3 regions of the Microlunatus sp. YIM B11417 genome follow, and region 3 is predicted to be linked to each of the others. Evidence: riboswitches for the same ligand, from Rfam matches in the RefSeq annotation. Region 3 holds a riboswitch; each other region holds the start of a gene.
The links. A riboswitch is a leader RNA that binds a small molecule or an ion and turns the genes downstream of it on or off. The one in region 3 is predicted to bind ZMP and ZTP.
Positions count from the first base shown of each region.

Region 1 (10,004 bases), on a different contig from region 3:
CCCGGGTCAGGATGTCGGCGCGCTGCCGCGGCGACAGGGCCGCCATGGCCGGCTGGGCGGCGACCGCGGCGTCCAGCGCCTTCCGGCCGTCCTCCGGGCTCGCGTCCGCGACCGCACAGAGCACTTCCCCCGTCGCGGGGTCGAGCACGTCGAAGGTCTTGCCACCGGTCGCCGGCTGCCAGGCGCCGCCGACGAAGAGGTCCTTCGGCACCGCGTCCACGATGGCGGGCCGGGCTGACTGCGTCGTCTCCGAGGTGCTCATAGCGCAACCGTACTCGCTGATCTCGACGCCTCGGAAGCCGCTTGTTAGGCTGGAATTATTGTCAACAATCCGACGATCAACGAGGTCATCATGGCGCAGCTCTCCCCCGTTCTGGCGCAGGCGAATCCGGTTCTCGCGGCCCGCGGCTCCGGGGTGGAGATCTTCGACGACGACGACCGCCGCTACCTCGACTTCACCGCCGGCATCGGCGTCACCAGCACCGGCCACTGCCATCCGCGGGTGGTCGAGGCGGCCCAGCGGCAGGTGGCGACGATCATCCACGCGCAGTACACGACGGTCCGCAACAAGCCGATGCTCGAGCTCACCGAACGGCTCGGCCCCGTGCTGCCGGAGCCGCTGGACCGGGTGTTCTTCGCCAACTCCGGTTCGGAGGTGGTCGAGTCGGCGCTGCGGCTGGCCCGGCAGGCCACCGGTCGGCCGAACGTGATCGTCTTTCACGGCGGCTTCCGCGGCCGTACGGTCGCCGCGGCCACCATGACCACCTCCGGAACCAGGTTCCGGTCCGGCTTCGCGCCGCTGATGGGCGGAGTGCACGTGGCACCGTTCCCGGATCCGGGCCACTTCGGCTGGCCGGTCGAGGACTGCACCGACTTCGCCCTGAAGCAACTCGACTATCTGCTGCAGACCGTGTCCGCGCCGGCCGACACCGCAGCCTTCCTGGTCGAGCCGGTGCTCGGTGAGGGCGGCTACGTGCCGGGCAACACCCGCTTCTTCGCCGGGCTGCGGGAGCGGGCCGACCGGCACGGCTGCCTGTTCATGATCGACGAGATCCAGACCGGGTTCGGCCGCACCGGACGATTCTGGGGCGGTGATCATTTCCAGGTACGGCCCGATGTCCTGATCACCGCCAAGGGCCTCGCGTCGGGGTTCCCGCTGTCGGCGATGGCCGCGCCCGCCTCCTTGATGGAGCAGGCCTGGCCCGGTTCCCAGGGCGGCACCTACGGGGCGAACGCGGTCGCCTGCGCCGCCGCCTGCGCGACCCTGGACGTGATCGAGTCGGAGGGATTGGTCCGCAACGCCGAGGAGCGCGGCCGGCAGCTGACCGACGGGCTGGCCGCCGTCGCGAAGGACCATGATCAGATCACCGACGTGCGCGGGCTCGGGCTCATGATCGGCAACGAGTTCCGCGATGCCGAGGGCCGTCCGGACGGGGCCACCGCGGCCGCCGTGCAGCAGGAGGCCTCGCGCCGCGGGCTGCTGTTGCTGACCTGCGGGGCGTACGGCCAGGTGGTCCGCTTCATCCCGGCCCTGGTGGTCTCACCCGCCGAGATCGACGAGGCCGTCGGGCTGTGGGCGGGCGCCGTCGCTGCCGTACTCGCTCGCTGAACACGCCGCAGGGCGAGGCCCGGAGCGGACCTCGCCCTGCGGCGGTCGGTGGTCAGTCGGTCAAGATCAACGGAGACCGAGGTCCGGCATCGGGCCACCCCGCGAGCCGGGCCGGCGACCGGCCGGACGGGAGATCACGCCGGGCACTCCGCGGCCGCGCAGCGACACCCCCTTGGTCTCGACCACGAAGACCAGAGCGACGATCCCGACCGCGCAGGCAGCCATCGTGTAGAACGCAGGGATCAGTTGGTTGCCGGTCGACTCGATCAGACCCTCGTTGATGCTCGGTGCGGTACCACCGAACAGCGAGGTCGCCAGGTTGTAGGAGATCGCCAAGGCCGCGAACCGGATGTGGGTCGGGAACATGGCCGGGAAGGTCGCGGAGATCGTCGCCAACTGCGGCACGTACAACAGACCGAGAACGGCAATTCCGATCAAGGCACCTACCGCGTTCGTGCCAATCAGCAGATACATCGGCACGGCCAGTACGAAGAGGCCGATCAGCGAGGCCCACCACATGGGCTTCCGTCCGACCCGATCCGACAAGGCTCCGGCGAAGGGAACGAAGATCATCATGGCCAACTGCGCGATGATCGGAACAAGCAACGCCATCGTGGAGTCCAGCCCGATCTGGACCTCGAGATAGGTCGGCGTGTACGAGATCAACGTGTAGTTGACGACGTTGAGCGCGATCACCAACCCGAAGAGCTGCAGCATCGGCCGCCAGTACTGGGTGACCATATCCCGGAACTGTGTCTTGGCCGTCGACTCCTTCTGGCCGGCTTCCTCCAGTTCCTGGAAGATCGGGGTGTCCTCCATCCTCGACCGCAGGTACAGCCCAATGAGCCCCATCGGAGCGGCGATCAGGAAGGGCACCCGCCAGCCCCAGGCCATCATCGCTTCCGGGCTGAGGATCTGCGACGCCGCGAACATCAACAGCGCGCCGAGCGAGAACCCACCGAGGGTCCCGAACTCGAGGAAGCTGCCGTAGAACCCCCGCTTCTTGTCCGGCGCGTACTCGGCCATGAACGTCGCCGCACCGCCGTACTCGCCACCGGTCGAGAAGCCCTGGATCAGCCTCAGCAGGATCAACAGAAGTGGCGCTGCGTAGCCGATCGTCGCGAAGGTCGGCAGCAACCCGATGCAGAGCGTGGCGCCCGACATCAATAGAATCGTGATCGCCAGGATCTGCTTCCGTCCCAGGCGATCACCCAGCGGCCCCCAGACCATCCCGCCCAACGGACGGATCAGGAAGGACACGGCGAAGATGCCCAGTGTGATCAGGACGTTCTCGCCCGGGATCAGGTTCGCCGTGATGTAGGCCGTCCCGTAGGCGTAGAGCCCGTAGTCGAACCATTCGGTCGCGTTGCCGATGGCCGACGCGCCGACGGCACGGCGCAGGGTTCTGGGATCGACTTCCTCCGGTGGTTTGGCGGACTCGGCGGCTGCTGCATCAGTCATCGAACTCTCCTCCGTCCCGGCCCGGGGCGGCCCCGAACCACGGCAGCGGCGCCTCCGGGCACCAGCGGCCGTAGGATTGTTGACAATCTCCTGGTAACGATACTCAGGAGCGTGCCCAAGGGCCAGCCTTCGGTACGGAAAGCCCGTGACAATCCGTGGCGGCGGCGATTACCGCCGTCGGCCGACGACCGTAACTTCGTTTCGGTTGTGATGCAACTGTCGAGCGAAGATGATCTTGTAGGAATCGCCCAGATTCCCAAGCGCACGGTCGATGTTCTCGACCGGCCGGTTGGTGGTGATCTTGAGTGTGATAATGATCAAGTCACCCGGGCGCTGCAGTCGAGCCGCCGTGATCATGGTCCGGACCGATTGCAGCGGGTCCATCCGCATGTCGTTGACGATCACCTGGAAGGTCCGCTGGGTGCGCCGGATGAACTCCCCCGCGGTGGTCCGGTGCCAGCTCAGGTCGGGCCGGCGCGCGAGCGACGGGGCCGGCTCCCCCGGGTCGACACCGTGCACCCGGCGAGCGCCGTACTCGAGCAGGATCCGGCTCCAGCCGCCCGGGCTGGCCCCGAGATCGAGCGCGTCGCCGCTGATCGTCAACGGCAACAACGAGAACAGTTCCTCGAGCTTGTGCTCGGCCCGCGAGATCTGGTGCGGCGAGTCGGCCAGCCGGACCCGACCGCCGGGCCAGTCGGCCAGCGCGTCCGCCGTTCGGGTCCGACCGACGACGACGCGCCGCTCACCCAGGCAGACCGCGAGGACGTGGTCGCAGCCGGCTCGCCGGACCTCACGGCCGTCAGTCGCCAGCCGGGCGGCGATCGCCGCCCGGATCGCCTCGGGCCGGTGCCGGCTCCGGCCGCTCGCCCAGACCTGCACGGCAATCGGGCTCTTCGCCGGCACCGCCGACGTCGCGAGGTCGATGATCACGGCCGGGTCGTCGGCCTGGTCGACTGGCAGCTGCGCCGTCGCGTTCGCCAGATGCCGGACGAACCGGAGGTCACCGGACCGCGCCGCCGTGACCACCTCGGCCAGTCCCGCACCGTCCAGGCGGATCAGGCCGGCGTCGTCACCGACGGCGACATGATCAGCCACGGGCAGTGATCGTTTGAGCTCCTGCACCGCGAACCGGTAGTAGCGATCCGCGGCGGAGAACAGGACTTCGGTCGTCACCAGCTCAGGGCTGCCGGCCGATGAACGCGATCAACTTCGTCTGGACGTCCGCATCCTCGGGCACCTCGACCTTCGGCCCGTACTGCCCACTGGCCCGCAGCACCTCGTCCAGCGATTCCATGCCGGCCAGCAGTTCCGCCGCGAACTCCTCGTCGAGCGTCTCGTCCTGTCCGGTGGCCCGGGCCAGGTCCCAGGTGTGCATGAAGACGTCGGCGGTGAAGAAGTTCTGCACGGCCTGCGGCAGGGGATGACGCCCGGCCACCGGATGATCAAGGAACTTGCCCTCGGTGGCCGGGTCGTCCAGGAGTTGCTGGATCCCGTCGCTCATCGTGGTCCAGTTGGCCAGCGGGTCCTCGGTGACCGGAGGTCCCTGCGGCAGGTTGATGCCGGCCCCCGAGGCCAGGAAGGCGGGGAACCATTCGGTCAGGTGGCCGACGACGTCGCGCGCCGTCCAGCCGTCCGGCGGCGCGGGCTTGGCCCAGTCCGGCTCGGCGACGTTGCGGACGCGTTCGGTGAACCCTGCGGCGACCTGCCGGTAACGCTCAGCGGGTGTCATGGTCATGGCTCCTTCGTCAGTTGGTCAAGAATGGCATCGATCCGCCGGAGAGATCGATTCAGCCCGGCCTCCATGCCGGAGCTGACGTGGTTGTCCCGGTGCTCCCGGCTGCCGTGGCGCACGGTGATGATCATCGTGGTCCGGCCCTGCTGCTCGGTCAGTCGCAGTTCGCTGATCGCCTCGACACCGGGATTGCCCTCGAAGCCCTCGGTCGAGACCAGCCGGCGCGGCCGGTCGATCACGCGATAGGTGCCGTACCAGCCGAGTTCGGTGCCGTCGGCGTCGCGCGACACGTACCGCCAGCGTCCGCCGACCCGGAGGTCGATCTCGCAGACCACCAGCGGAGCGTCGGGCGAGGTCCACCACCGGCGCACCAGGTCCGGCGTCGTCCAGACCGTGAAGACCAGCTCACGAGGAGCATCGAACGTCCTGGTGATCATGATCTCGGTCTCACTGGGCAGCGTCACCGCGGTCTCGTTGATCATGAGCTGCCGTCCTGCAACTCGGCCAGCAGGGCGTCGAACCGGTCGAACCGATCCGACCAGGTCCGCCGCAGCCCGGACAACCACTTCTCCATCGGTACCAGCGCGGCCGGCTCCAGTCGGTAGACCCGGCGCCGCCCGTCGTTGCGTACCCCCACCAGGTCGACCGCCCGCAGCACCGCGAGGTGCTTGGACACCACCGGCTGCGGCAACCTGAGCGTCTCCACCAACTCCCCCACCGACCGCTCCCGGGCCGCCAGCGCGCCGATGATCTCCCGGCGGCAGGGCTCGGCCACCGCGTTGAACACGTCGGAGGTGGTCGCTGCCCTGGCCATATCGTGATCATATTCCACTATCGACATACGTCAAGCCCGGCGGCGGAATCGCCTTTGGCCCGCCGCCCCGCTGCCGTTACTGTTAGTCGACGCACACCCGGTGCGGGCGCATAGCTCAGCTGGTTAGAGCACCTGCCTTACAAGCAGGGGGTCAGGGGTTCGAGTCCCTTTGCGCCCACCAGACCCCTTGTTCGCAGGGCAATTCACCTGCTTCCGAGGAGATCGCGACCTGGTGCGGAGGATCTGGTGCGCCGGATCGTTGTTGATCTTGGCGTGTGCCCAAGCTTTCGCCGGTGCGGACTGGATCGATGGATCGTCTTCAGTGCCGCTCGGTAAGCACGAATCGCACCACTCGGTCACGAGGATCACATTCCCATAACTATCACTCCGTGGATGTGGGGTGAGCGTAGCTTCATCCGCGTCGGGGGCAGCACCTCTTTCTGCATGAGATCTCCTGCACTCTGGCAACGGTCCCATCCACCCAGCTTCCCGCAGGAGGGAGTCATGCGTAGGGCTTTCTTCTCGCGGTGGTGGGGGCAGCGGTTCTCGCGACCACCATCGCGGCGCCGGCTGCCGCGGAACCGCCGACCACTCCCCTTTCTGGAGCGATCTTCACGACCGATGCCAGCGGTGTGCCCGTCAATCTCAACAGCTACGGCGCCAAGGAGGACGTCTACCTCAACGGCGGTCCAGGCATCAACGCACCCGCTGACGCCGCGGGGCTCCCGGCGGGAACGTACAGCTTCCAGGTCACCGACCCATCGGGCAAGACGCTGCTCTCCACCGATCCGGTGACCTGCCGGCAGTTCACCGTCGACACCAGCGGCGTCATCCAGGACGTCACGCCCTCGGGTGCGTGTGCCCACCTGACCGGCGCTGAGGGCGAGGACGGTGGAGCCACCGTGCAGCTGTTCCCGTTCGCCGACACCCCGAACAACGGCGGTGTCTACAAGGTCTGGGTAAGCCCGACCGAGCTGCTGGACTGCACCGCGCCCGGGAACAAGAACTGCTTCGTCCCCCGCTACAGCAAGACCGACAACTTCAAGGTCCGCGACAACGTACCGATCGAGATCGACACCCGGTTCTCCGAGCACGGCACGCCGGGCTACATCGACGGATTGGCGGTGACGTGGACCGACACTGCCGGAGCCGGCAACGTCAAGTATTCCGAGTACAACCCCGCGGTCCTGGCGTTTCACGAAGCACACGTCGAAGCGGTCGAGCCGGGACAGCACTTCATCACGATCAAGGACCAGCCGGGCTGCATCATCGACGACGTTCACGGTCCGAACGGGACGACCTACCAGCCGGCCGACGGGGCCGTGACCGTTCCGGTCTCGGTCGCGAGGAACACCCAGAAGTCCGCGACCTACTTCGTCGACGTCCACTGCGCGTCGTGATCATGAGCGACCCGATTCCCTGACGACCAAGGGAATCGGGTCGCTCAGCCTCGTACGGCACCGACACGGCTGCGGCGTCTCCAGGGCCGCCGCATCCCGCGGGGCCATCCGAATCTCTTGTCGCCGCATCCCGGCGATCGGCCCCGCCGAAGAACCTCGAGTGATCTTGCTAGGGTGTCGATCGGGCCGTGACTGGCGTCTTGCGATGGATCACCATCAGGGAGCGGCCTCGTCGACGTGACGTCGTGCCGTGCGCCTGGGCTCTGGTTGATCGAGATCCGGGAGACACGGCTGTGCTACCTCATCTGGCTCCCCAGGGAGAGCCCCGCCCGACGCTGGTCGGGATCGTCAACGTCACCGAAGATTCGTTCTCCGACGGGGGAAGGTTCCTGGCTCCGGCGGACGCCCTCGCGCAGGCGCACCGCTTGCACGCGGCGGGGGCCGACGTCATCGAGCTCGGACCGGCCGCCAGTCATCCGGGAGCCGAGCAGGTGACGGCCGAGGAGGAGGTGCGGCGGCTGGAACCGGTTCTGGAGGAGTTGGTCGCCGCCGGGATCGCAGTGTCGGTGGACTCGTACCAGCCCCGGACCCAGCAGTTCGCCGCCGCTCGCGGCGCAACGTTCCTCAATGACATCGAGGGTTTCGCCGACCCGGCACGGTACGCGGAGCTGGCCGACAGCGGCTGTCGGCTCGTCGTCATGCACTCGGTGCAGCGGCACGGTCCCGCCACCAAGGTTTGCACCGATCCCGAGGCTGTGCTGGCCGGCCTGCTGCGCTTCTTCGATCAGCGGCTGGCCGCGCTGCAGGCGGCGGGCCTGGACGGCGAGCGGCTGATCATTGATCCCGGACTCGGCTACTTCCTCGGCGCCACACCGGAACCGTCGCTGGCCGTACTGGCCGAACTCCACACGATCAGAGCCCGGTACGGCGTTCCGATCATGGTCTCGCCGTCGCGGAAGTCGTTCCTCCGCGCGATCACCGGGCGGAACCTCGCCGGGATCGGGCCGGCCAGCCTGGCCGCCGAGCTGTACGCCGCCGGCCAGGGCGTCGACTTCATCCGGACCCACGATGTCGCGGCCCTCCACGACGCGCTCGCGGTCGTCACCGCCGTGGACCGGTACGCGGGAGCCGCACGATGACCCGGCTCGACCCGGCTCGGATCCGGGCGGCCCGAAGCATGATCAATCCGGTCTTCCTCGACTCTCCCCTGTACCGCTGCGAAGCGCTGGACTCCGTCCTCGGCTGTGCGGTGAGCATCAAGCTCGAGACCGCGAACCCGGTCCGCAGCTTCAAGGCGCGCGGGACCGAGGTGGTGGCGAGCCGGGTCTCCGAGACCGGCCCGCGCGCCATGGTGTGCGCCAGCGCGGGCAACCTCGGCCAGGCCCTGGCCTGGTCCGGTCGGCGGCGGGGACTCGAGGTCACGGTCGTGGCCTCTCGCCATGCAGCCAAGGCGAAGCTCGACCGCATCCGTGCGCTGGGCGCGAGGTTGGAGCTGGTGGACGGCGACATCGAAACGGCGCGCGAGCGGGCGGCAGCCATCGCCGGTGATCACGGCATCCGGCTGGTCGAGGACAGCCTGGACCTCGAGACCTGCGAGGGCGCTGCCACCATCGGCCTGGAACTGGTCGAGCACCGGTCGGCCGAACCGCCGTTCGATGCCGTCCTGATCGCGCTCGGCGGCGGCGCCCTGGCGACCGGCGTCGGTCACGTGATCAAGGCCCAGGCGCCCCGAGTCGAGGTGATCTGCGTCCAGCCGTCCGGGGCACCGGCGATGACGCGTTCCTGGCACGAACGACGCGTCGTCACCACGGACTCGATCCACACCATCGCCGACGGCGTCGCGGGCCGGCACCCCATCCCGGAGGTCTTGGGCGACCTGCTCCTCGTCGCGGACGACGCCGTCCTGGTCTCCGAGAAGTCGATCATCACGGCGATGCGCCTGTTGTACGAGCACGCCGGCCTCGTCGTCGAACCGTCGGCCGCGCTCGGTCTGGCGGCCGTCCTCGAAGATCATGATCGTTTCGCCGGCCGGCACGTCGTCACGATCGTCTGCGGCAGCAACGTCGACCTGGACGCCTACCGCGCCTGGCTCGACGGGGCTCCTCCGGCCTGAGTTCTCCTGGTCAGGACGGCATCGCGCGCACGAGGACGAGTGATCCTTCGAAGGTCGGCCGGCGGCGAAGCTCACCGTACGACGCATCCCAGGCACCACTCTCGAGCGACTCCGCGAGCACCCGCGCGTACGTCTCGCGAACATCCGGTGCGACGAAGCTCCAGGCCGAGCACGCCGAGCGCGCCTCCGGGATGAGCAACTGCTCCGGCCGGCCGTAGTAGGCCTCGTTGAACCCGTCGGTGCAGTCCAGCGGGATCGGCACCAGGTCCACGGTCACGTCGCCGCCCAGTCCGTCGCGCAGCCGGCGGATCGTCGGGTACCGACGGCGCTCGGTCTCGATCACCTCCGGAGCGTACTCGGTGAGCCAGAAGCGGTGCAGCAGGTCGGGATCGCAGGTCAGGATGACGACCGGCCCGCGGGTCACCCGGCGCATTTCGGCGAGGCCGGCCTCGAGGTCCGCCCACTGATGCACCGAGAACGTGGTCATGGACGCGTCGAAGGAGTCGTCGGCGAACGGCAGCGCTTCGGCCACGCCGTCGATCGCCGGCACCAGCGAGGGCGGTCGCTGGCGGCGCATGCTCTCGGATGGTTCGACCGCGGTCACCGACCGATCGGTCGGCTCGTAACTGCCGGCACCGGCGCCGACGTTGAGCACCGTCGTGGCGTCGCCGAGGGCGTCCCACACCGTCTGGGCCAGCCGCGGGTCGGGCCGGCGGAAGTCGCTGTAGGACGTGCCGATCACTCCGTAGTCCGCGTCACCCGCACTACCGTCCGCGGTTCGCATCATGGTTTCCTCTCTCGTCAGGTTCGTCCTCGGCCAGCACGCCGCGCAGCCGCCGGAGCAGGTCGACGGCGGCGGCGAGTTCTGCTTCGGT
Region 1 is NZ_JCAMPJ010000010.1:55,708-65,711, forward strand. It holds gene AC6CCG_RS29860 (NAD-dependent succinate-semialdehyde dehydrogenase) at 1-262, opposite strand, end outside; gene AC6CCG_RS29865 (aspartate aminotransferase family protein) at 353-1,609, shown strand; gene AC6CCG_RS29870 (MFS transporter) at 1,676-3,070, opposite strand; gene AC6CCG_RS29875 (SAM-dependent methyltransferase) at 3,239-4,243, opposite strand; gene AC6CCG_RS29880 (TIGR03086 family metal-binding protein) at 4,248-4,805, opposite strand; gene AC6CCG_RS29885 (SRPBCC family protein) at 4,802-5,284, opposite strand; gene AC6CCG_RS29890 (ArsR/SmtB family transcription factor) at 5,281-5,616, opposite strand; tRNA gene AC6CCG_RS29895 (tRNA-Val) at 5,721-5,797, shown strand; gene AC6CCG_RS29900 (hypothetical protein) at 6,147-7,016, shown strand; ZMP/ZTP riboswitch at 7,195-7,285, shown strand; gene folP (dihydropteroate synthase) at 7,352-8,155, shown strand; gene AC6CCG_RS29910 (threonine ammonia-lyase) at 8,152-9,129, shown strand; gene AC6CCG_RS29915 (class I SAM-dependent methyltransferase) at 9,140-9,916, opposite strand; gene AC6CCG_RS29920 (MarR family winged helix-turn-helix transcriptional regulator) at 9,894-10,004, opposite strand, start outside.
Region 1: linked by a shared signal. The riboswitch ahead of folP (dihydropteroate synthase) and the one ahead of AC6CCG_RS01865 (5-aminoimidazole-4-carboxamide ribonucleotide transformylase) in region 3 are both predicted to bind ZMP and ZTP.

Region 2 (10,004 bases), on a different contig from region 3:
GTTCGTCTTCGCCGCGATCGCGACGCCGACCCCGGACGCGTTCACCATGCTGTTACTGGCCCTGCCGATGACGGTGCTGGTGATCGTCTCCGAGTTCATCGCGTACGCCCTCGACCGGCGCAAGGGCAAGCTCAACAAGAGCGAGGACTCGGTGGACCACAGTGTCGACGACGACGCGGCGCTGCGGCAGCTCGAGGCCGAAGACACCGGCGACGACGAGAAGAAGTGATCGGTGACGCGCCGCGTCACGCTGGTCGTCAATCCCTCCTCCGGCAAGGGCCGGGCCCAGGAGTTGCTGCCGCAGGTGGCCGGCCGCCTGCGTGACGGCGGCCTCGACCTGACGATCCAGCTGAGCCGCGACTACGCCGAGGCCCGGACCCTGATCGACGCCGCGGCCGCCGCCGGCGGCGTCGTCGCCGTGATGGGCGGCGACGGGATGATGCACCTGGGGCTGAACGCGGTCGCCGAGCGGTACGCGAGCGGCGACGAGACCGTCGCGCTGGCGATGATCCCGGCCGGCACCGGCAACGACCTCTGCCGTGGGCTCGGCCTGCCGCCCAATGACGCGATCGGCGCCACCCAGTTGATCGTCTCCGGCCGACCGTCCCTGGTCGACGTGATGGAAGTGGCCGGTCGCCGGATCGGTACGGTGCTCGCGACCGGGTTCGACGCGATGGTGAACCGGCGGGCCAACGCGCTGGCGTACCCCAAGGGCTCGCTGCGCTATCCGATCGCGACCCTGGCCGAACTCCGCGTGTTCTCGCCGCTGCGCTACCAGCTGGTGATCGACGGCGAGCCGCGCGACCTGGACGCGATGCTGGTCGCGGTCGCCAACACCAGGTGCTACGGCGGCGGGATCCAGATCTCTCCGGATGCCGACCCGCGGGACGGGCGACTGGACCTGACGATCATTCATCCGGTCGGCCGGTTCCGGCTGCTCCGGCTGCTGCCCAAGCTCTACACCGGCGACTTCGTCACCGACCCGTGCGTGGAACGGCTGCAGGCCACCGAGGTCCAGGTCGACGGCCCGGGCCTGGTCGCCTTCGGCGACGGCGAGCTTCTCGGCGCGACCCCGCTGACCGCAAGGATCGCCCCCCGCGCCCTGCCGGTCTTCACCCCCTGATATTCCGCCGACCGGTCACAAAAGCAGGCGTTCTGGCGGCGTGTCGCTGCACAACTGACCGGTCGATCGCCGGTGACACAAGCGCGCACAGACCTGTTCGACGCGAATCCGCCACGGCGCGTTGTGCGCTACGGGCGGCGCAGGGCGAGCAGGTCGGTCGGGTCGGTGGCGGTGCTGAGGCCGCCGTCGACCGCGCGCTGCTCGAAATGCAGATGGCAGCCGTCCGGGGCGCCGAGGTCGCCGGTCTCGGCGATCGGCTGGCCGGCCCGGACCCGGTCACCGGGCCGGACCAGCACCTTGCGCGCGTGGCCGATCAGGACATCGACCTGGCCGTCGGCGGTCACGACCCGGAGCCGGAAGGCCTTCTCTCCGTACGCGGTTCCGGGCCGGCCCGGTCGGGCCGGCTCGACCACCCGGCCGGCGACGCCGGCTCGGAGCGTGGTGCCGCAGGGGAGGGCGATGTCGATGCCGTGGTGGAAGCCCTGGTCGCCGTCGCAGCGCTCGTCGGGGGTGTAGTACGGGGCGTCGGTGCAGCCGAAGTCGATCATGATCCGGCGGGCGCCGTCGAACCAGGGCGAGCGATGCCTGGACCGGTCGTCGGAATAGAACCGCCATCGCGGGTCCGCCCGCTCGGTCGGGGACTCCGACGTCCGGGACGGAGCGGGCGCGGAGGGCGATGGCGACGGTGAAGGGGCCCGGGGACTCGGGGACGGCGTCGCGGACGGGCGCGAGGTCGGGCTGCTGCTCGAGGCGCCGCCGGGACCCGCGCCGGAGTCGGTCCGGGACGGGCACCCGGACAGTCCGAAGCCGCTCGCGGCGATGATCAGCATCACCGCGACGGCTCGACCGGACCCGTGCATGACGTCGAGGCTAGCCTCGACCCCGGGTGTGTCGGCCCCCGCACCCGCTGATCGGTGAGCACCCGCCGAGTCCAGCTCGGCACTAGACCGGACCTGGGTGAATTTCGCCGCGGCTGACCGGCGGGAATTCACTCAAGGATGGCCGGCGCCGGGGCGACCCGACCGAGCTGCCGTGCGTTGGATCGTGGGACAGGGGTTCCGAAATCGTCGGTTCGATGTTGAATGGATCAGGCACATAGTGGATATCTGTCCCATATAGACACGGTGAGGTGTCGATCGTGAATCATTCAGCGCGTTTCGGTCGTCGCGGGTTTGTCGCACTCGGCGGCACCCTGGTGGGTGCCGTGGCCCTGACACAGCTCGGGGCCTGGCCCGCCGCCGCTGGCCCACGGATCCTGCACGTTCGCGATTTCGGCGCCCGGCCGGAAGACGACACCGACGACACGGCTGCCATCCGGGCGGCGATCGCGGACGCGCTCAGCTCGGGGCGGCCCACCGAGATCCGGTTCGACACGGGCACCTACCGGCTGCGCCCCGGCGCCGAGCTCGGCGCGAGCCTGCCGATCACCGGCGCGTCCGGGCTGACGCTGACCGGCGCGGTCGGTCGGGACGGACGGCCGACGACCCGGCTGCTCAGCCTGATCCCGCTCGCGAACGACCTCGCCCCGGCGACCCAGTTCCAGCTCACCGACTGCCGCGACCTGACCCTGCGCAACCTGATCTTGGACTACGCGCCGCGCGCCACCACGTCGGGGGAGATCGTCGCGGTCGACGCCACCGCCGATCAGGTGACCGTCGACGTGTTCGAGGGCAACGCCCACTTCGACGGCATGCGCTGCTATTCGGCGAACAGCTGGGACCTCGCCACCCGACAGCTGAATCACGTGGCTCCGTTGACGATCGGCGCGAACCCGGACCAGTTCGCCAACGTCTGGCACAGCGTCCCCGGCGGTTCCGGCCGGCGCTACACGATCACCGGCTTCGGCTTCTCCGACCGGGTCCGGCCCGGCGACGGCGCGTCCTGGCACTTCAACGTGGTCGGCGGCTCGTACAACGTCTACGCCCTGGGCTGCCGGGACCTGCGGCTGGAGAACCTGATGATCAACAACGCGATCGGCGCGGGCATCCTGGCCGGCTACGGCCACAACCTGACCTGCCGGGACGTGACCTTCGCGCCGGACGGCAACGATCTTGCCGTCGGCCCGCGCGACGCGATCCACCTGTCCAACAACACGGGCCGGCTGGACTACCGTGGCGGGCGGCTGGCCGGGGTGCGCTGGGATCCGCTGGTGTCGCGGAGCTCCTTCGTGCGGGTCGCCGCGATCGAGAACGCGCGCAAGATCACGATCGCACCGGCCTCGGCGGGCTCACGGCCACTGCCGTTCCGGACCGGCGACGAGCTCACGTTCTGGTCCGGCCCGGTCCCGTCGACCGTGCGGATCGCCGCCGTGACGCCGGTCGACGAGGCGGGCTCGGCGTTCCTGATCATGCTGGACGCGGACCTGCCGGGCACCGTCGCCGTGGGCGGCCTGGCCACCAGTTCGGGCCACGAATGGGATGAGGCGCGGATCGCCGCGGCGACGATCGACGGCAACATCGGCACCGCCCTCGTGTTCATGAACAAGAACCTCGTCGTCGAGCAGTGCCGGTTCGCCAACAACGCCTACCACGACATCGGCTTCGGTACGACGAGCGGACCGACCGGCTCGTTCGCCCGCAACGTGATCGTCCGGAACAACGTCTTCGCGGGCTCCGGCTGGGTCCGCAAGTACACGAAGTTTCCGTCCAGCGGGGCGATCACCACGCTGGCCAACAACGGGGCGTTCACGACGCAGCCGTACAACAGCGGAATCGTGATCGAGAACAACCGGTTCAGCGATCTGACCGAGCCGTTCCAGGCCGGTGTCTACCTGCGCAACGCGCGCGCCGTGACCGTGCGCGGGAACAGCTACCGCCGGGTGGCCGAGCCGGTGGTGGTGGACGAGGCGTCGACGGAAGGGATCACGGTGGAGGACTGACCGGAATCCAGCCGAAGTCGGCGGCTTCGGGCGATCCGGAGCCAGATCTCGCCGAGTCGGCTGGATTCCGGTCACCTCAGCCGGGGAGTCCAGGCGCCGGGTGCGTGGCCATCAGTTCGGCCACCTCGCCCCGCACGGCGGTGATCGTCGCCTCGTCGTCGGACCGCGCGGCGGTGATCACCCGGTCCATCCAGTCCGCGATCGTGATCATGTCGGCGGTGCCGAGGCCGCGGGTGGTGGCGGCCGGCGTGCCGATCCGTACCCCGGACGGATCGAACGGCTTGCGGGTGTCGAACGGCACCGTGTTGTAGTTGGCGACGATCCCGGCCCGGTCCAGTGCCTTCGCCGCGGCCTTGCCGCCGATGCCGTTGCGACTGAGATCGATCAGGATCAGGTGGGTGTCGGTGCCGCCGGAGACCAGGTCGTAGCCGAGCTCGAGCAGCCGGGCCGCCAGCGCCTTCGCGTTGTCCACCACGGCTCGCGCGTAGTCGGCGAACTCCGGCCGGGCCGCCTCGCCGAGCGCCACGGCGATCGCGGCGGTCGTGTGATCATGCGGTCCGCCCTGCAGGCCGGGGAACACGGCCCGGTCGATCGCCTTGGCCCGGTCGGCGTCGCAGAGCAGCATCGCGCCGCGCGGCCCGCGCAGCGTCTTGTGCGTCGTGGTCATGATCACCGGCGCATGGCCGGCCGGGGAGGGGTGGGCACCGCCGACGACCAGACCGGCGATGTGCGAGATGTCGGCGGCCAGCAGTGCGCCGCTCTCCCGGGCGATCTCGCCGAACGCGGCGAAGTCGATGGTCCGCGGGATCGCCGTACCGCCGCAGAAGATGATCTTGGGCCGCTCGGCCAGGGCGAGGTCACGGACCTGATCAAGATCGATCCGGCCGTCCCGCCCGACCCCGTACCGGACGCCGCGGAACCAGCGCCCGGTGGCGGAGACGTCCCAGCCGTGGGTCAGGTGGCCGCCCATCGGCAGGCCCATCCCGAGGATCGTGTCGCCGGGTGCGGCGAAGGCGAGGTAGATGGCCAGGTTCGCCGGCGAGCCCGAGTACGGCTGCACGTTGGCATGATCGACGCCGAACAGCCGGGTGGCCCGCTCGGCCGCCAGCCGTTCGACCCGGTCGACGACCTGGTTGCCCTCGTAGTAGCGGCGGCCCGGATAGCCCTCGCTGTACTTGTTCTGCAGCACGCTGCCGGACGCGGCCAGCACGGCGGGGGAGACGTAGTTCTCGCTGGGGATGAGCCGCAGCGTGCTCGCCTGGAAGTCCTCCTCGGCGCGGAGCAGTTCCGCGACCTCGGGGTCGGTGGCGAGCTGGTCGGGGGATGCGGTGAGCGTCATGCCAGGGTCCTTCCGGTCGTCGAGACCGGATGCCCAGGCGGGCGGCATCACGTTGGAGGTACGTCATCGCGGCTCCCTCCGGGTTCACTCCCGGGTACGCCAGTCACCGCGACGCCATGATCATAGCCAACGTCCCCTTCGACAGGCTCAGGGCGCGTCTCCATCGAAGGTTGCAGGCGGGATGGATCCGATGGCCGATGTGGGTACGGCGGCGGATGCCTAGCGTCGTCGAGGTGACGACGACCTCCTCCGAACCCACCGCCTCGAAACCGTCGACCACGACGAGACTGCACGGCCTGGACGCCCTGCGGGCCGGGGCGCTGCTGCTGGGCATCGTGCTGCACGGGCTGATCCCGTTCCTCCCGGCCGGCGGCTGGCTTGTGGTCGACCGCTACCAGAGCGAGGCCGCGCTGGCCGTGGTCTACCTGATCCACCTGTTCCGGATGGTGCTGTTCATGACGCTGGCCGGCTACTTCGGCCGGATGGTGCTGCAGCGCCGCGGCGCCGGAGCCTACGTCCGGGACCGGGCGCTGCGGATCGGCCTGCCGGCGGTGGCGTTCTGGCCGCTCGCGGTCGGGTCGCTCGCCCTGATCGCCATCGCGGCCGGGTCCCTGGACACCGCCGAGGCGACCCAGGCGTCCCCCGACCTGCCCGGACCGCTGGCGGTGCTGATGCCGGGGCACCTGTGGTTCCTGGTCACCCTGCTCCAGCTGGTGCTGGTCACCGTCGCCGGTCGCGCGGTGCTGGTACGGGTGCTCGGCCGGCAGCGCTGCGCGGGGATCGCGGACCGGATCGGCTCGGTGCTGGCGTCGCCGGCCGGGCTCGGGATCGCCGCGCTGCCGTACCTGATCGGGCTGGTGCTGCAGGGCCAGGGCGGGGACCTCGGCATCCAGGAACCGCCGACCATCGTGCCGGTCCCGGGTGCCTCGGTGGCCTACCTCGGCGCGTTCCTGACCGGCTGGTTCCTGCAGGCCCGGGCCGACGCCCTGCCGCGGCTGGGCGGGCGCTGGCCGGTGCTGCTGGTGCTCGCCACGGTGCTGTCCGTGCTCGGCTGGTTCGGCCCGGACGTCCTGCCACCGCTGGCCAACTCGGCGGTGGCGGCGCTGGCCGGCTGGTCCTGGACCTTCGGGCTGCTCGGTCTCGCGGTGCGGACGCTGCGGCGGGAGCGGCCGGTCGTGCGTTACCTGGCCGACGCCTCGTACTGGATGTATCTGCTGCACCTGCCGCTGCTGACCCTGATCGAGCTGGGGTTGCGCGATCTCGCCTGGCCGATTCCGGTGAAACTGCTGATCGCCTGGGCCGGCTGCACCGCGGTGCTGCTGCTCAGCTACGACGTGCTGGTCCGGTCGACCTGGATCGGTCGCTGGCTGAACGGCCGTCGGCACGAGTCCGTACTGCTGGCCAGAAGGACGGGATCCCGTCGTCGGTGATCGGCGGCTGGTAGCCGGGCGGCCGTTCACGTTCCGGCGGCTCCGGCCGGGGCGGCGGATCGGTGATCTCGGTGCCCGTCAGCAGTCGCCATCGCGCGCGGGTGTTCTCGGCGCCGAGCCGCTGGGACAGCAGCTGGGAGGTCCGCGGGCTGAACGACACGTGCAGGGACGGCTCCTCGGCCGAAACAGCTCCAGCGCGGCCGCCGGGACCTGACAGAAGGGCCGGTGGTACCGCCACACGGCGTCGTCCGGACCTGGCACCTCGGGCAGGGCTCGGGGATCTGTCACGTCACGACCCTGAGTCCGGGTTGGTACCGTTGGCGACGACATGGAGCAGGCGAGTTCAGATCCGGCCGCGGCGTACGCCAGGTTCCGGCAACGGCAGCTGAGCCCGCTGCTGGCCGAGTTCGCGGGCGGTTACGGCTTCGAGCTGGACGACTACCAGCGCGAGGCGTGCGCCCACGTCGAGACCGGGTCCGGGGTGCTGGTGGCGGCGCCTACCGGGGCCGGCAAGACGATCGTCGGCGAGTTCGCGGTCTTCCTGGCGCTGCGGAGCGGCCGGAAGTGCTTCTACACGACGCCGATCAAGGCCCTGTCCAACCAGAAGTACGCCGACCTGGTCCGCGCCCACGGGGCCGCCTCGGTCGGCCTGCTGACCGGGGACACCTCGATCAACTCCGAGGCGCCGGTGGTCGTGATGACCACCGAGGTGCTGCGCAACATGATCTACGCCCGGTCGGCGACGCTGGCCAACCTCGGCTACGTGGTGATGGACGAGGTGCACTACCTGGCCGACCGGTTCCGCGGCGCGGTCTGGGAGGAAGTGATCATCGGGCTGGCCGAGTCGATCCAACTGATCGCGCTGTCGGCGACCGTGAGCAACGCCGAGGAGTTCGGCGAGTGGCTGGCCGAGGTGCGCGGCGACGTCGCCGTGGTCGTCTCCGAGCGACGGCCGGTGCCGCTGTTCCAGCACGTCATGGTCGGCCGGCGGATCCATGATCTTTTCGCCGACGTGGCGCCGACCGCGCAGGCGACGCCGCAGCCCGGCAAGGCCGAGGTGAACCCGGAGTTGATCAAGATCGCCCGGGACGAGGGCCGCCGGGTCCGGGACGACTCGCGGCGGCCGCGCGGCCGGACCGGCAAGGGCAAGCGCACCGTCTCGTACGGCAGCGGACGGTACGGCGGCGCCGCGCACAAGCGATTCTCCGACGGTGGCGGGGGACGCCCGTCGCGGGCCATGGTGCCGAACCGGCCCGACCTGGTGGAGCGACTGGACGCCGAGGCGCTGCTGCCGGCGATCGTGTTCATCTTCTCCCGGGTGGGCTGCGACGCGGCCGTCGGCCAGCTGCTGGCGTCCGGCATCCGGCTGACCTCGCCGGAGGAGCGCCGGGAGATCTCGTTGATCATCGAGCGGCACGTGTCCGGGCTGAGCGGCGCCGACCTGCGCGCTCTTGATCATGGCCGGTTCGCCGAGGCGCTGGAGCGGGGGATCGCGGCCCACCACGCCGGGATGCTGCCCGCCTACAAGGAATGCGTCGAGGAGGCGTTCGTCCGCGGATTGATCAAGGTCGTGTTCGCGACCGAGACGCTGGCGCTCGGGATCAACATGCCGGCCCGCAGCGTGGTGCTGGAGAAGCTGGTCAAGTACAACGGCGAGTCGCACGCCGACATCACGCCGGGCGAGTACACCCAGCTGACCGGCCGGGCCGGCCGGCGCGGCATCGACATCGAGGGTCACGCCGTCGTGCTCTGGCAGCCGGGCCTGGACCCGCGTGCGCTGGCCGGGCTGGCCTCGCGACGGACGTACCCGCTGAAGTCGTCCTTCGCGCCCACCTACAACATGGCGGTGAACCTGGTCGGCACCGTGGGCCGGGAGCGCGCCCGAACGCTGCTGGAGCAGTCCTTCGCGCAGTTCCAGTCGGACCGGTCGGTGGTCGGCTGGGCCAGGACGCTGGCCAAGAACACCGAGGCCGTCGCCGGCTACTGGGAGGCGGCCGAGTGCGACCGCGGCGACTTCGCCGAGTACGCGAAGCTGCGCGCCGAGATCTCCCAGACCGAGGCCGAACTGGCCCGGAGCCGCAAGTCCGACCGCCGGGCCGAGGCGCTCGAATCGTTGTTGATCTTGCAGCCGGGCGACGTGGTCCGGGTGCCGCAAGGACGGAGCCAGGGCTGGGTGGTGATCATCGACCCGGGCACCAGAGATCGCAAGGGCTCCAGCGATCCGCGGCCGCTGGTGCTGACCGAGGACCGGCAGGTCCGTCGGCTCAGCCTGGTCGACTTCCCGACCCCGGTGAAGGCGGTCGGGCGGCTCAAGATCAACAAGCGGTTCGACCCGCGCGAGCCGGCGTCCCGGCGCAACCTCGCGGCGTCGCTGCGGGCCAAGCTGGCCGGAGTCGATCTTGATCCGCAGCGGCACCGGGTGCCGGCCGACCCGGAACTGACCGAGCGGATCGGCGAGCTTCGCGAGCAGCTGCGGAACCACCCGTGCCACGACTGCCCGGACCGGGAGGCGCACGCCCGCTGGTCCGAGCGCGCCCTGCGATTGGAACGCGAGGTCGCGCAGACGGAACGCCGGATGGCCTCGCGGACCAACACGATCGCGAACCGGTTCGACCGGATCTGTACCGTGCTGCAGTCGCTCGGCTACCTGGCCGAGGGCGACGAGGTCACCGACGAGGGCCGGATGCTGGCCCGGATCTACAGCGAGTTGGACCTGGTCGCCGCCGAGTGCATCCGGGCCGGGGTCTTCGACGGGCTCAGCCATCCGCAGTTGGCCGCGGTGCTGGCGTCGCTGGTGTTCGAGGCCCGGCGCAGCGACGACGGGGTACGGCGGCCGCGGATGCCGGACAGCCGGACCGACGCCGCGATGACCCAGTTGCGGCGGATCTGGCGCGAGGTGTCCCTGGTCGAACGGGACGCCCGGCTCGAGCCCGGGCCCGAGCCGGACATCGGCTTCAGCCAGGCCGCCTTCTCCTGGGCCGCGGGCCGGCCGCTGTCCGCGGTGCTCACCGACTCCGGCCTGACCGCGGGCGACTTCGTCCGCTGGGTCCGCCAGGTGATCGACTTCGCCGACCAGGTCGGGCATGCCGCCGGCCCGGGCGAGCTGCGCGACACGGCGAGGACGATCGTCACGTCGATGCGGCGGGGCGTCGTCGATTTCGTACCGGACGATTCGGACGACGTCTGAGCGAAGCCTGGGCCGGACGAGATTCGATCCTGCTGCTTGCGTAGTTC
Region 2 is NZ_JCAMPJ010000003.1:92,343-102,346, forward strand. It holds gene tatC (twin-arginine translocase subunit TatC) at 1-229, shown strand, start outside; gene AC6CCG_RS15595 (diacylglycerol/lipid kinase family protein) at 233-1,123, shown strand; gene AC6CCG_RS15600 (M23 family metallopeptidase) at 1,252-1,983, opposite strand; gene AC6CCG_RS15605 (right-handed parallel beta-helix repeat-containing protein) at 2,328-4,001, shown strand; gene glyA (serine hydroxymethyltransferase) at 4,078-5,340, opposite strand; ZMP/ZTP riboswitch at 5,365-5,457, opposite strand; gene AC6CCG_RS15615 (acyltransferase family protein) at 5,574-6,770, shown strand; gene AC6CCG_RS15620 (DEAD/DEAH box helicase) at 7,099-9,957, shown strand.
Region 2: linked by a shared signal. The riboswitch ahead of glyA (serine hydroxymethyltransferase) and the one ahead of AC6CCG_RS01865 (5-aminoimidazole-4-carboxamide ribonucleotide transformylase) in region 3 are both predicted to bind ZMP and ZTP.

Region 3 (10,004 bases):
GAGGTGAGCTGTGACTTCGCCGCCGGTGGCACCCACGACAACCCCAACCCGACCTTCCGGGACGGGCCGCGCGGCGAGAACGAAGAGGTCGCGATCCGGGTCGACTTCGCGCCGGGCGCGATCGTGCCGAACGAGCACATCGAGACTCGGTGGACCCCGGGCCGCGCGTTCACGGCCGGTCCGCTGCAGCTCGGCATCGCGCTGGCGCTGCTGGTCCTCGGCGGGATCGCACTGTTCGCGCTGCACCGGCTGGCCGGCGCCGACGCCCGGCCCGGCGGCCAGGTGGCCAAGGTGGGCGAGTTCGCGCCGGTCGGCGAGGGCGAGTCCGAGTTCCGCGTCGTCGGTGACATCCGGCCCGGCCAGGTCGGCACCGTGGTCGACGAGCGGGTCGACCCGATCGACGTGACGGCCAGCCTGATCGATCTCGCGGTCCGGGGTCACCTGTTGATCACCGAGCTGCCGCGGGAGTCGGAGTTCGCCCGTACGGACTGGGTGCTGACCCGGCCCACGACCGCCGACGCCGGCACCCTGCACCCGTTCGAGGTGGAACTGCTGGACGGCCTGGCCGCGCCCGGCGGGCAGGTCAAGGTGTCCGAGTTGGGCGACAAGGTCCGCGCCTCGATCGACAAGGTCCAGGACAAGCTGTACGACCAGGTGGTCAGCAACGGCTGGTACGAGCGCCGGCCGGACTCGACCCGGAACCGGTGGACCCAGCTGGCCCTGGCCGGCTTGATCGTCGCCGTCGTCGCGACCGGCCTGCTGGCCGCGTTCACCACCTTCGGCCTGGTCGGCCTGGCGCTGGTGATCCTCGGCCTCGGCCTGGTCTTCGTGGCCCAGGAGATGCCGGCCCGGACCGGCAAGGGCGCGGCCGTCCAGGCCGGGCTGATGGCGCTCCGGTCGGATCTGCTGAGCCAGCCGACCGACCAGATGCCGCCCGGCCAGGAGCTGCGCGAGCTGTCCGAGGTGCTGCCGTACGCGGTCGTGCTGGGCGGGGCCGAGCGGTGGCTGGACGCGATCGTCGCGACCGACGCCGACGAGGATCCCGACTCCACCGACCTGTCCTGGTATCACGGCCCGGACAACTGGCACCTGCGCGACCTGCCCGACTCGCTGCGCAACTTCATCGGCACCGTCGCTGGGAACCTGTTCGCCCGCTGATCATGATCATGATCGGCGGACGTGCTCCGGCCGGACGCCGAGGCCGATCACCCGGCTGAGCACCCGTCGGATCGGCGGCAGCAGCAGGCGGGGGACCGGGCTGGAGCTCAGCCCGCCCTTCAGCGCGCGCTCGACGCCGAACCGCTGCACGGCCCGTTGCAGGGTCTGGGTGATCATGGTCGGCCATGCCCGCCGGCGCTGCACCGCCGCCAGTTGATGATCATGGATGGGCGACCCCGTGCGCTGGTGGTCGAGCAGGGCCGGGGTGAGCAGGTTGGCCGCCGCCACGGCGTCCTGGACCGCCAGGTTGATCCCGACGCCACCGACCGGCGACATCGCGTGGGCGGCGTCGCCGAGGCAGAGCAGGCCGGGCCGGTGCCAGCGGCGGAGCCGGTCGATCCGTACCTCGAGCACGCTGGTCCGGTCCCAGCCGGTGACCTCGCCGACTCGGTCGGCCAGTTCCGGGACCGCGGTCCGGAAGTCCCGGTGCAGCGCCCCGATGTCGCCGCCCAGCAGGTCGGCGGCGGCGCCCTTGCCGATGATCCGGGCGACCTGCCAGTACGCGGTCCGCGGCACCACCACGTAGGCCGTGCCCTGCGCGACCCGGAGCCCGAGTGCGTTCAGCTGGTCGTCGGCGGACCGGGACACCCGGAACCACAGCACGTCGAACGCGGACCCGAAGGCGCGGCTGCGCAGGCCCGCGGCGCGGCGCAGGGTGGAGTGCCGCCCGTCGGCGGCGACGGTCAGGGCCGCGTGCACCTCGAGCGGTTCGTCCCGGTCCGTTCGCCGTACGGAGACGCCGGTGACGCGGTCGCCGGACCGGAGCAGGCCGGTGGCCTCGGCCCGGCGTAGCAGCCGGAAGTTCGGGTGGCGCTCGGCCTCCTCGGCGAGCAGATTGAGCAGGTCCCACTGCGGGACCATCGCGATGTAGGGGTACCGGGTGCGCAGGCTGCCGAAGTCGGCCAGGGTCAGCGGCCGGCCGTCGATCATGGTCTCGGCCCGCTCCACCCGCTGGTACGGCAGCCCGGCGAACCGCTCGGCCAGGCCGAGTTCGTCGAGCACCTGCTGGGTCGAAGGATGGACCGTGTCGCCGCGGAAGTCGCGCAGGAAGTCGGCGTGCTTCTCCAGCACGACCACCTCGATGCCCTGCCGGGCCAGGAGCAATCCGAGCATCAGTCCGGCCGGGCCGCCGCCGGCGATGCAGACCGTGGTCCGGAGAATCTCGCCGCTCATCATCCGACTCCTTAGTAGACGGAAGCGTTCCTTATGAGTCGAGCGTAGATCGGGGTTTGAGAGAACGCAAGCGTCTACTATCGGCGCATGGTGAAGGCGGTGAACGGCGTTCCGGGCCGGGGGACTCGTCGTCGCGGCGACGAACTGGTCCGGGCGATCCACGACGCGACGCTGGCGGAGCTCTCCGGCACCGGGTACGCCCGGCTGTCGATGGAGGCGGTCGCGGCGCGGGCCGGGACCGGTAAGGCGGCGCTCTACCGGCGCTGGCCGACCAAGCAGGGCCTGGTGATCGACGCGCTGAACGCGGCCCTGCCCGACCTGAGCGGATCGCTCGAGGAGACCGGAACCCTCCGGGAATCCCTGATCACCTGCCTGCGCGGGATGCGCGACGTGCTCGCCGGCCGGACCGCCTTCCCGGACGTGTCGGTGCTGGTCGAACTGATGCGCGAACCCGAACTGGCCAAGGCCTACCGGGAAAAGTTGATCACCGTCCGGATGGCGATCATCCGCACGGTGCTCGACCGGGCCGTCGAGCGCGGCGAACTGGCGGCCGACAAGATCACACCGCTGCTGGTGCGGACCGGCCCGGCCCTGATCCTGCAGGGACTGCTGATGACCGGCAAGCCGTCGCCCGATGCGGAGGTCGCCCGGATCGTCGACGAGATCCTGCTCCCGCTCCTGACCTGACTCGCCGCGCCGGACCTGTCGAAGAGCGCCCGAAGCGCAGTGGGGCTGGTCGCGCCCGACGTGGGGGTGGGTTGGTCGTGCCGACGCGGGCTGGCTGTGCCCGACGTGCGCAGTGGGGCCGGTCGTTCCCGACGTGTGGTGGGCCTCGTGCCCGACGCGCGGTGGGCCGGTCGTGCTGGATGCGGGTGGGGTGGTCGTGCCCGACGCGCCGTGGGATCGGTCGCTCCCAACGGGTGGTGGGCCAGTCGCGGCCGGCGTGCGCTGAGCCGGTCGTGACCAACGCGCACTGAGCCTGTCGAAGTGCGGGGACGGATTCCCCTGGCCCTTCGACAAGCTCAGGGGATCGTGAGGGCGGACGGCTCAGGGGGATCGTGAGGGCGGACGGCTCAGGGGATCGAGAGGCCGGCCGGCGCAGCGCAGGTCGACAGGGTGGATGGCTCAGTGCAGCTCGAGAGGGCGGACGGCCTAGTGCAGGAAGAGCCGGCGACCGGTCCGGACCAGGGTGATGCCGTGCTCGGTGCAGGCCTGCTCGACCTCCCTCGCGGCCGTGGAGCCGCCGGGCTCGATGATCATCGTGGTGCCGATCCGGGCGGCATGATCGACATTGTCCCGGAACGGGATGGCGCCGTCATGGACCATGATCACCCCGTCCAGCGCCGCCGGCCACTCGGCGCGTTCGGCCGCCGACGGCAGCCGGTCCCCGAGGTCGGCGAGCAGGTGCCGCGCCTCGAGCGGCGTCGGATCGCCGGTGGCCAGCGCCAGTTGCAGGTTGAGCCGGTCCTGGCGCCGGGTGCCGGGCGGGCCGGTGATCGACCGGGCCGCCGGATGCCGACGGAACCACCAGGCGGTGGCCTTGCCGACCGCGAGCCGGGTGCAGTCGACTCGGGACTGCTGACCGGCGGCGATCCCGATCGCGGCGCCGTCGCGGGCCGCGACCACCGTGTTGGACGGCGTGTGCCGGGCCGTGATCATGGCCAGCAGGGCGGTGTCCCGGTCGGCAGGATCCACCTGCGGCGGCAGCAGATCGGCCGTGATGCCGTCGAGGTCGGTCTGCTGGGTGATCATCAGCCCGCCGACCTGCCGGAGTTCCTCGGCCGGCCGGATGGCGTCCGGGTCGGCTTCCATGATCAGGAACGTCCCGCGCTTCTTCCGGCGCAGCAGGTCCACCGTGCCCGGCTGGTATCCGGGGGCGACGATCCCGTCGCTGATCACGCCGCCGAGGAACCGGGCCAGCTCCAGGTCGACCGGGTCGGAGACGGCGACCAGGTCGCCGTAGCTGCTCCGCGGATCGGCGTCCCGGGCCCGCAGGTAGGCCGACAGGACCGCGGTCGGCGCGTCGGCGATCGGCCAGTTGTCCATGATCACCTCGTCCAGTGGCCCGGCTGCGGCGACGCCGGCCGGGGCGACGTGCTTGATCGACGCGGCGACCGGCCGGCCCAGCCGGTTCCGGGCCGCGGCGACGAGCTGCCAGCCGTTCGCCGCGTCCAGCAGATTGATCATGGAGGGATGGCCGTTGATCATGGTGAACGGTGGTCGGCCGATCGATTCGACGGTGGCCGGCTGATGGGGATTGAGTCCGTACCTGAGCTGCATCGGGCACTCCTGAAGAGCTGCGCGAGAAGCCCAGGCGGACGACTTCTCGACCGGTGCTTCCCGATGGTGGCCCATCCGACGCCAGTCGCGGTGACGTCAGGAAGGCTAGCAACCGCGGCTCAGTCGAGGTCGACCGCGTTCTTCACCCGGTCGACGGCGTCGGAGTTCGCCGCCTGGCGGTCCTCGCCGACCAGCGCCTGATTCGCCTCGACGAACGGCCGCAGTCGCTCCTCGTACGCCCGGAAGGCCGCCAGATGGCCGTCCGCCTCGGCCGCGTGCCGGGCGAGTTCCTGGGCCAGGACGTACGCCTGCACGATCGCGAGGCTGGTGCCCTGGCCGGTCAGCGGCGACGGGCAGGAGGCGGCGTCGCCGATCAGCGCGACCCGGCCGCGGGACCAGCCGTCCAGCCGGACCTGGGCCATCGCGCCGAACTGGAAGTCCTCCGAACCGTCGAGGGTGGATCGCATCGCGTCCGCCTGCCACGGGATCTGCGCGATCCGCTCAGCGATCAGCCTGCGGTGCTCGGGCTCGTCCCGGTGGTCGATCTCCATCGGCTCGGAGCCGAAGCCGACCGTGATCCGTACCTCGGCGTTGTCCCGGGTCGGATAGACGACGTAGGTCGCCGCCGGGTCCTGCAGCCAGACCTGCCACTGATCGAGCTCGAACAGGTTCGGCCCGCCGAAGACGGCCAGGTAGGCGCCGAGATGGTGCAGCCACTGCTCCGGCGGGCCGAACGCGAGCCGCCGGACACCGGAGTAGAGCCCGTCCGCGCCGACCACCAGGTCGAACCGGCTCGGTGCGCCGCGGGCGAACTCGACCTCGACCCCGTCCGGGCCGTCGGTCAGCGCGGTGATCCAGTCGCCGTGGATCAGTTCGGCCGGGGCGTCGTCCCTGGCCGCGTCCACCCTGGCCAGGTCGTCCGCGAGCAGTTCGGTGAGTTCGGCGCGGAGGATCTCCACGTCGTCGCCGTCCAGCCGGCCGCTGCTCAGCACGAACTCCTCCGACCGCCATTGTTCGGTGCCGGCGCCGTCCAGCCAGGACATGCCGCGGAGCGTGGTCCGCCGCTGTTCCAGCGCGGCGCGACAGCCGAGTCGGTCCATGACCTCGAGGGCGGCGCCGCGGATGTCGACCGCCTGGCCGGTCGTGCGCGGCTTGCCCGCCCGCTCCAGGACGGTGACCGCGAAGCCGTGCCGCCGCAGCGCGCCGGCGAACAGCAGGCCGGCGATGCCGCCGCCCGAGATGAGCACTGACTGCATGATGTTCTCCTCCGTCGAATACAACGTATCCATCTGTCTATACACTGTACGCACAGATACATCGCTTTGACAACTGGGAATTCTGCGTCGTACGGTCTGATCTGTACTAGAACAGATGGGAGCGAAGTGGCGGAGACCCCGTATCTGGTGATCGCGGCGGACCTGCGCCGGCGGATCGCCGAGGGTGAGCTCCGGCCGGGCCAGCGGGTCCCGTCCACCCGGCAGCTGGCCAAGGAATCCGGCGTCGCCATGGCGACCGCGGCCAAGGCCTTGACCCTGCTGCGGACCGAGGGCGTCGTGGTGACCCGGCCGCGCAGCGGGACCGTGGTCGCGCCGGCCGCGGCGGACGCCGAGACGCCGGCCGCGATGACCGGCGAACCGGCCCGGGACCGGCTGCTGCAGGCCGCGGTCACGCTCGCCGATGCCGAAGGCCTGGGCGCGGTCTCGATCCGTGCCGTCGCCGGTCGGCTCGGCGTGGCGCCGATGGCCCTGTATCGGCACATCCGGGACAAGGACGATCTGCTGGCGTCGATGAGCGAGGCCGTGTACGCGGCGTCGCCGCCGCCGGGCGAGCTGCCACCGGCCTGGCGGGATCGGGTCGAACTCGCCGTGCGCGGGATGTGGCGGTTGCACCAGCGGCATCCCTGGCTGGCCCAGGTGACGCCGCTGAGCCGGCCGCTGACCTCACCGGGCCTGCTGGCGTACTCCGACATCGTGCTCGGAGCCCTGCTCGATCACGGCCTCGAGCCGCTCGCGGCGTTCGACACCAACGTGCTGCTCTACAACTTCGTCACCGGCATCGCGGCCAACCTGGAGGCGGAGGCCCGGGCCGCCGAGGCGAGCGGCGTCTCCGATGAGGAGTGGATCGACGCGATCACGCCCGATCTCGGAGCGCTCACCGGGACCGGCCGGTTCCCGGCGTTCACGACGGTGATCACGGCGCTGCAGGGACGCCCGGGCGGCTACGACCTCGACCTGGACCGGCTGTTCGAGCTGGGGTTGCGGGCCCTCCTGGACGGCGTCGGGCGGACTGCTCCCTGAGCCTGTCGAAGGGGCAGCCGCTCAGGAAAGGTAGCTGACCCGGCCGGCCGTCCCGCCGCCGAGGAACGCGGCCAGCGCCTCGGCCTCGGCGGTCATGGCGGCCCGTTCGGGCTTCGACAGAGGACCGAACGTCTCGATCTCGACCGTGACACCGGAGTCGGCGTCGCCGGTGCTCGTCCAGGTGCCGGCGACCCGGCCGTCCAGCAACACGAACCGAGCCCCGGCGACGCTGTGGTGCTTGTGCTCGTCGTCGATCATCCGGGACCGGTCGGCGAAACCGAGGACGACGTTGTCGAAGGCGGGCAGGAACCGCGGCGGCGCGGGTGCGTCGGCGGGGACCAGCTCGGCGTCGGCGAGATCCAGCAGCTCTCGCCCGGCCTCGTCGCGGTAGCTGCGCAGCCGCGGCCGGAGCCGTTTGATCACCGCCGGCAGCCCGGCCAGGCCACACCAGGCGCGGACGTCGGAACTGGTCGCCGGGCCGTACGCCGCGAGATAGCGCAGGACGAGCCCGTCCAGGACGTCGTCCGCCGGTACGGGCGCCGCGTCGCCGAGCCAGCCGGACAGGGTCAGGTTGCGGGCCGCGGCCCGCTGCCCCCAGACGCCGCGCGGCGGCACCTGGACCAGCGGCACCACCACGCCGATCATGTCGCTCAGGGCGGGGATGGGCACGTCCGGCCACTCGGCGGTGACGGCGCGCGCCACCTCCGAGGTCGTCCGGGGCTCGTCGAACCGCGGCGTGGCGACCTCGGCGAGCCGGTCCAGGTCGAGGCCGCCGAGCTCCCGGGCCCTCGCCGAGGCCGTACGTTGCACGATCATCGCGTGGTGCACCGGCCGGAATCGCTGCGCATCGGACGCCGTGTGCAGGTGCAGCGTCCGCCGCATCATGACGGTCCGGACCGCCTCGCGCCGCTCCAACAGCCCGACCAGTTCCGCGGGCGCGAAGCCGGCGAGCCTCGACCACAGGCCCACGTACGGCTCCAGCGGCTCCTGGGCCTGCAGGCCGACCAGCCTCTCGATCATCGTCGCGGCGGACTCGTCGGCGCGGTCCAGCAGGGCCTGGCGAGCGAGCGTGGTGCGGTTCAGCGTGGCTCGGGACACGGTCGTCGGTGCGGTCACATCAGGCATCCTGCCGGGCTCCGCCGACATATCGCTGAGAGGATGTCGAAATGTCGTCGCCGGCCCCGTTCCCGGGGTGACGGTGCCGCCGGGCACCGCGCAACCGCAGAGGAGAACGTCGTGACCAAGTACCTGCTGATCGTGAACTTCGAGGGCGGCGCCGTGCAGGAGCCGATGGAGGAGTGGAAGCCCGAGGAGATCACCGCCCACCTCGACTACTACCGCCGGCTGAACGACGTGCTGACCGCCAGCGGCGAACTGGTCCGCCACGAACTGCTGACCGGGCCGGACGTGGCCAAGGTGGTCACCTCCGACGGCACGACGCCGGTCGTCACCGACGGGCCGTTCACGGAGTTCAAGGAGTGGGTGGCCGGCTTCCAGGTCATCGACGTCGAGACGGAGCAGCGCGCGATCGAGATCGCCGCCCTGGTCTCGGCGGTACCGGGGCCGGGCGGCAAGCCGACCCAGCAGCCGATCCAGCTCCGCCGGGTGATGGAGCAGGGCCCGGCGAACGCCGACGAGATGGTCGACTACCTGGCCACGGCGGACGGCCAGTCCTGACCGTGCCCGAGGCCCAGCCCGCGATCGAGGACCTGCTGCGCACCCTCGCGCCGCAGGTCCTCGGCGCGCTCATCCGGCGGTACGGGGACTTCGACGGTGCCGAGGACGCGGTGCAGGAGGCCATGATCACCGCGCTGGAGCGGTGGCCGCGCGACGGCGTGCCCGAGCATCCGCGTGGCTGGTTGATCACCGCCGCGAGCCACCGGCTGATCGACCGGTGGCGCAGCGAACTGGCCCGCCGGGAACGGGAGGAACAGGATCAGCGGCGGGCCGTCGACGACGCCGAGGTGGCCGACACCGACGACACGCTCACGCTGTTGTTCCTCTGCTGCCATCCCGCGCTGACCCCGGCGTCGGCCATCGCGCTGACCCTGCGGGCCGTCGGCGGCCTGACCACCGACGAGATCGCCCATGCCTTCCTGGTCCCGTCGGCGACGATGGGGCAGCGGATCTCGCGGGCCAAGTCCAAGATCAAGAACGCCGGCGGCCGGTTTGCCCCGCCGGCGCCGGAGGAGCGACCGGCCCGGCTGACCGCCGTGCTCCGCGTGCTCTACCTGATCTTCACGGAGGGCCACACCGCGACCGCCGGCGACAAGCTGCACCGGGTCGACCTGAGCGACGAGGCGATCCGGCTGACCCGCTTGCTGCGTGGACTGCTGCCGGAGGACGGCGAGGTGGCCGGACTGCTCGCCCTGCTGCTCCTGGTCGACGCGCGCCGCGCCGCCCGCACCGGCCCGGACGGCCTGCCCGTCCCGCTGGCCGAGCAGGATCGCAGGCGCTGGGACCGGAGGTTGATCACGGAGGGCCGGCTGCTGCTCGACGAGGTGTTCGGCCGCCGACCGATCGGCGAGTACCAGCTGCAGGCCGCCATCGCCTCGCTCCATGATCACGCTCCGACGGCGGAGGCCACCGACTGGCCGCACATCGTCGCCCTGTACGGAGTCCTGGAGCGGATCACCGGCAGCCCGGTGGTGACCCTGAACCGGGCCGTCGCCGTGGGCCAGGTGGACGGGCCGCAGGCCGGGCTGGCCGTGGTCGCCGAGGTGGCCGAGGAGCTGGCCGGGCAGCAACGCCTGTACGCCGTCCGGGCCCACCTGCTGGAGCAGGCCGGTGACCTGGAAGCGGCCCGGACCGCCTACCGCGAGGCCGCCCGGCTCGCCACCGCAGAACCTGAGCGGCGCTTCCTGGTGCTGCGCGCGGCCCGGCTCAACGAGGCTGGTCCGCGGGAGGGGTGACCACACCCGGGTCCGAGAGCGGGGCCGGGCCGGCGGCTCGGCGGTCGGGGCCGGTGGCCAGCCGCAGCCGGTCCAGGCACAGCGCCTGGATCGCGACCGAGGCGAGGCCGAGCACGATGATCAG
Region 3 is NZ_JCAMPJ010000001.1:376,160-386,163, forward strand. It holds gene AC6CCG_RS01850 (DUF2207 domain-containing protein) at 1-1,158, shown strand, start outside; gene AC6CCG_RS01855 (FAD-dependent oxidoreductase) at 1,165-2,394, opposite strand; gene AC6CCG_RS01860 (TetR/AcrR family transcriptional regulator) at 2,479-3,078, shown strand; gene AC6CCG_RS01865 (5-aminoimidazole-4-carboxamide ribonucleotide transformylase) at 3,544-4,671, opposite strand; ZMP/ZTP riboswitch at 4,693-4,770, opposite strand; gene AC6CCG_RS01870 (FAD-dependent monooxygenase) at 4,791-5,927, opposite strand; gene AC6CCG_RS01875 (GntR family transcriptional regulator) at 6,054-6,968, shown strand; gene AC6CCG_RS01880 (winged helix DNA-binding domain-containing protein) at 6,990-8,084, opposite strand; gene AC6CCG_RS01885 (YciI family protein) at 8,205-8,645, shown strand; gene AC6CCG_RS01890 (RNA polymerase sigma factor) at 8,648-9,880, shown strand; gene AC6CCG_RS01895 (ABC transporter permease family protein) at 9,852-10,004, opposite strand, start outside.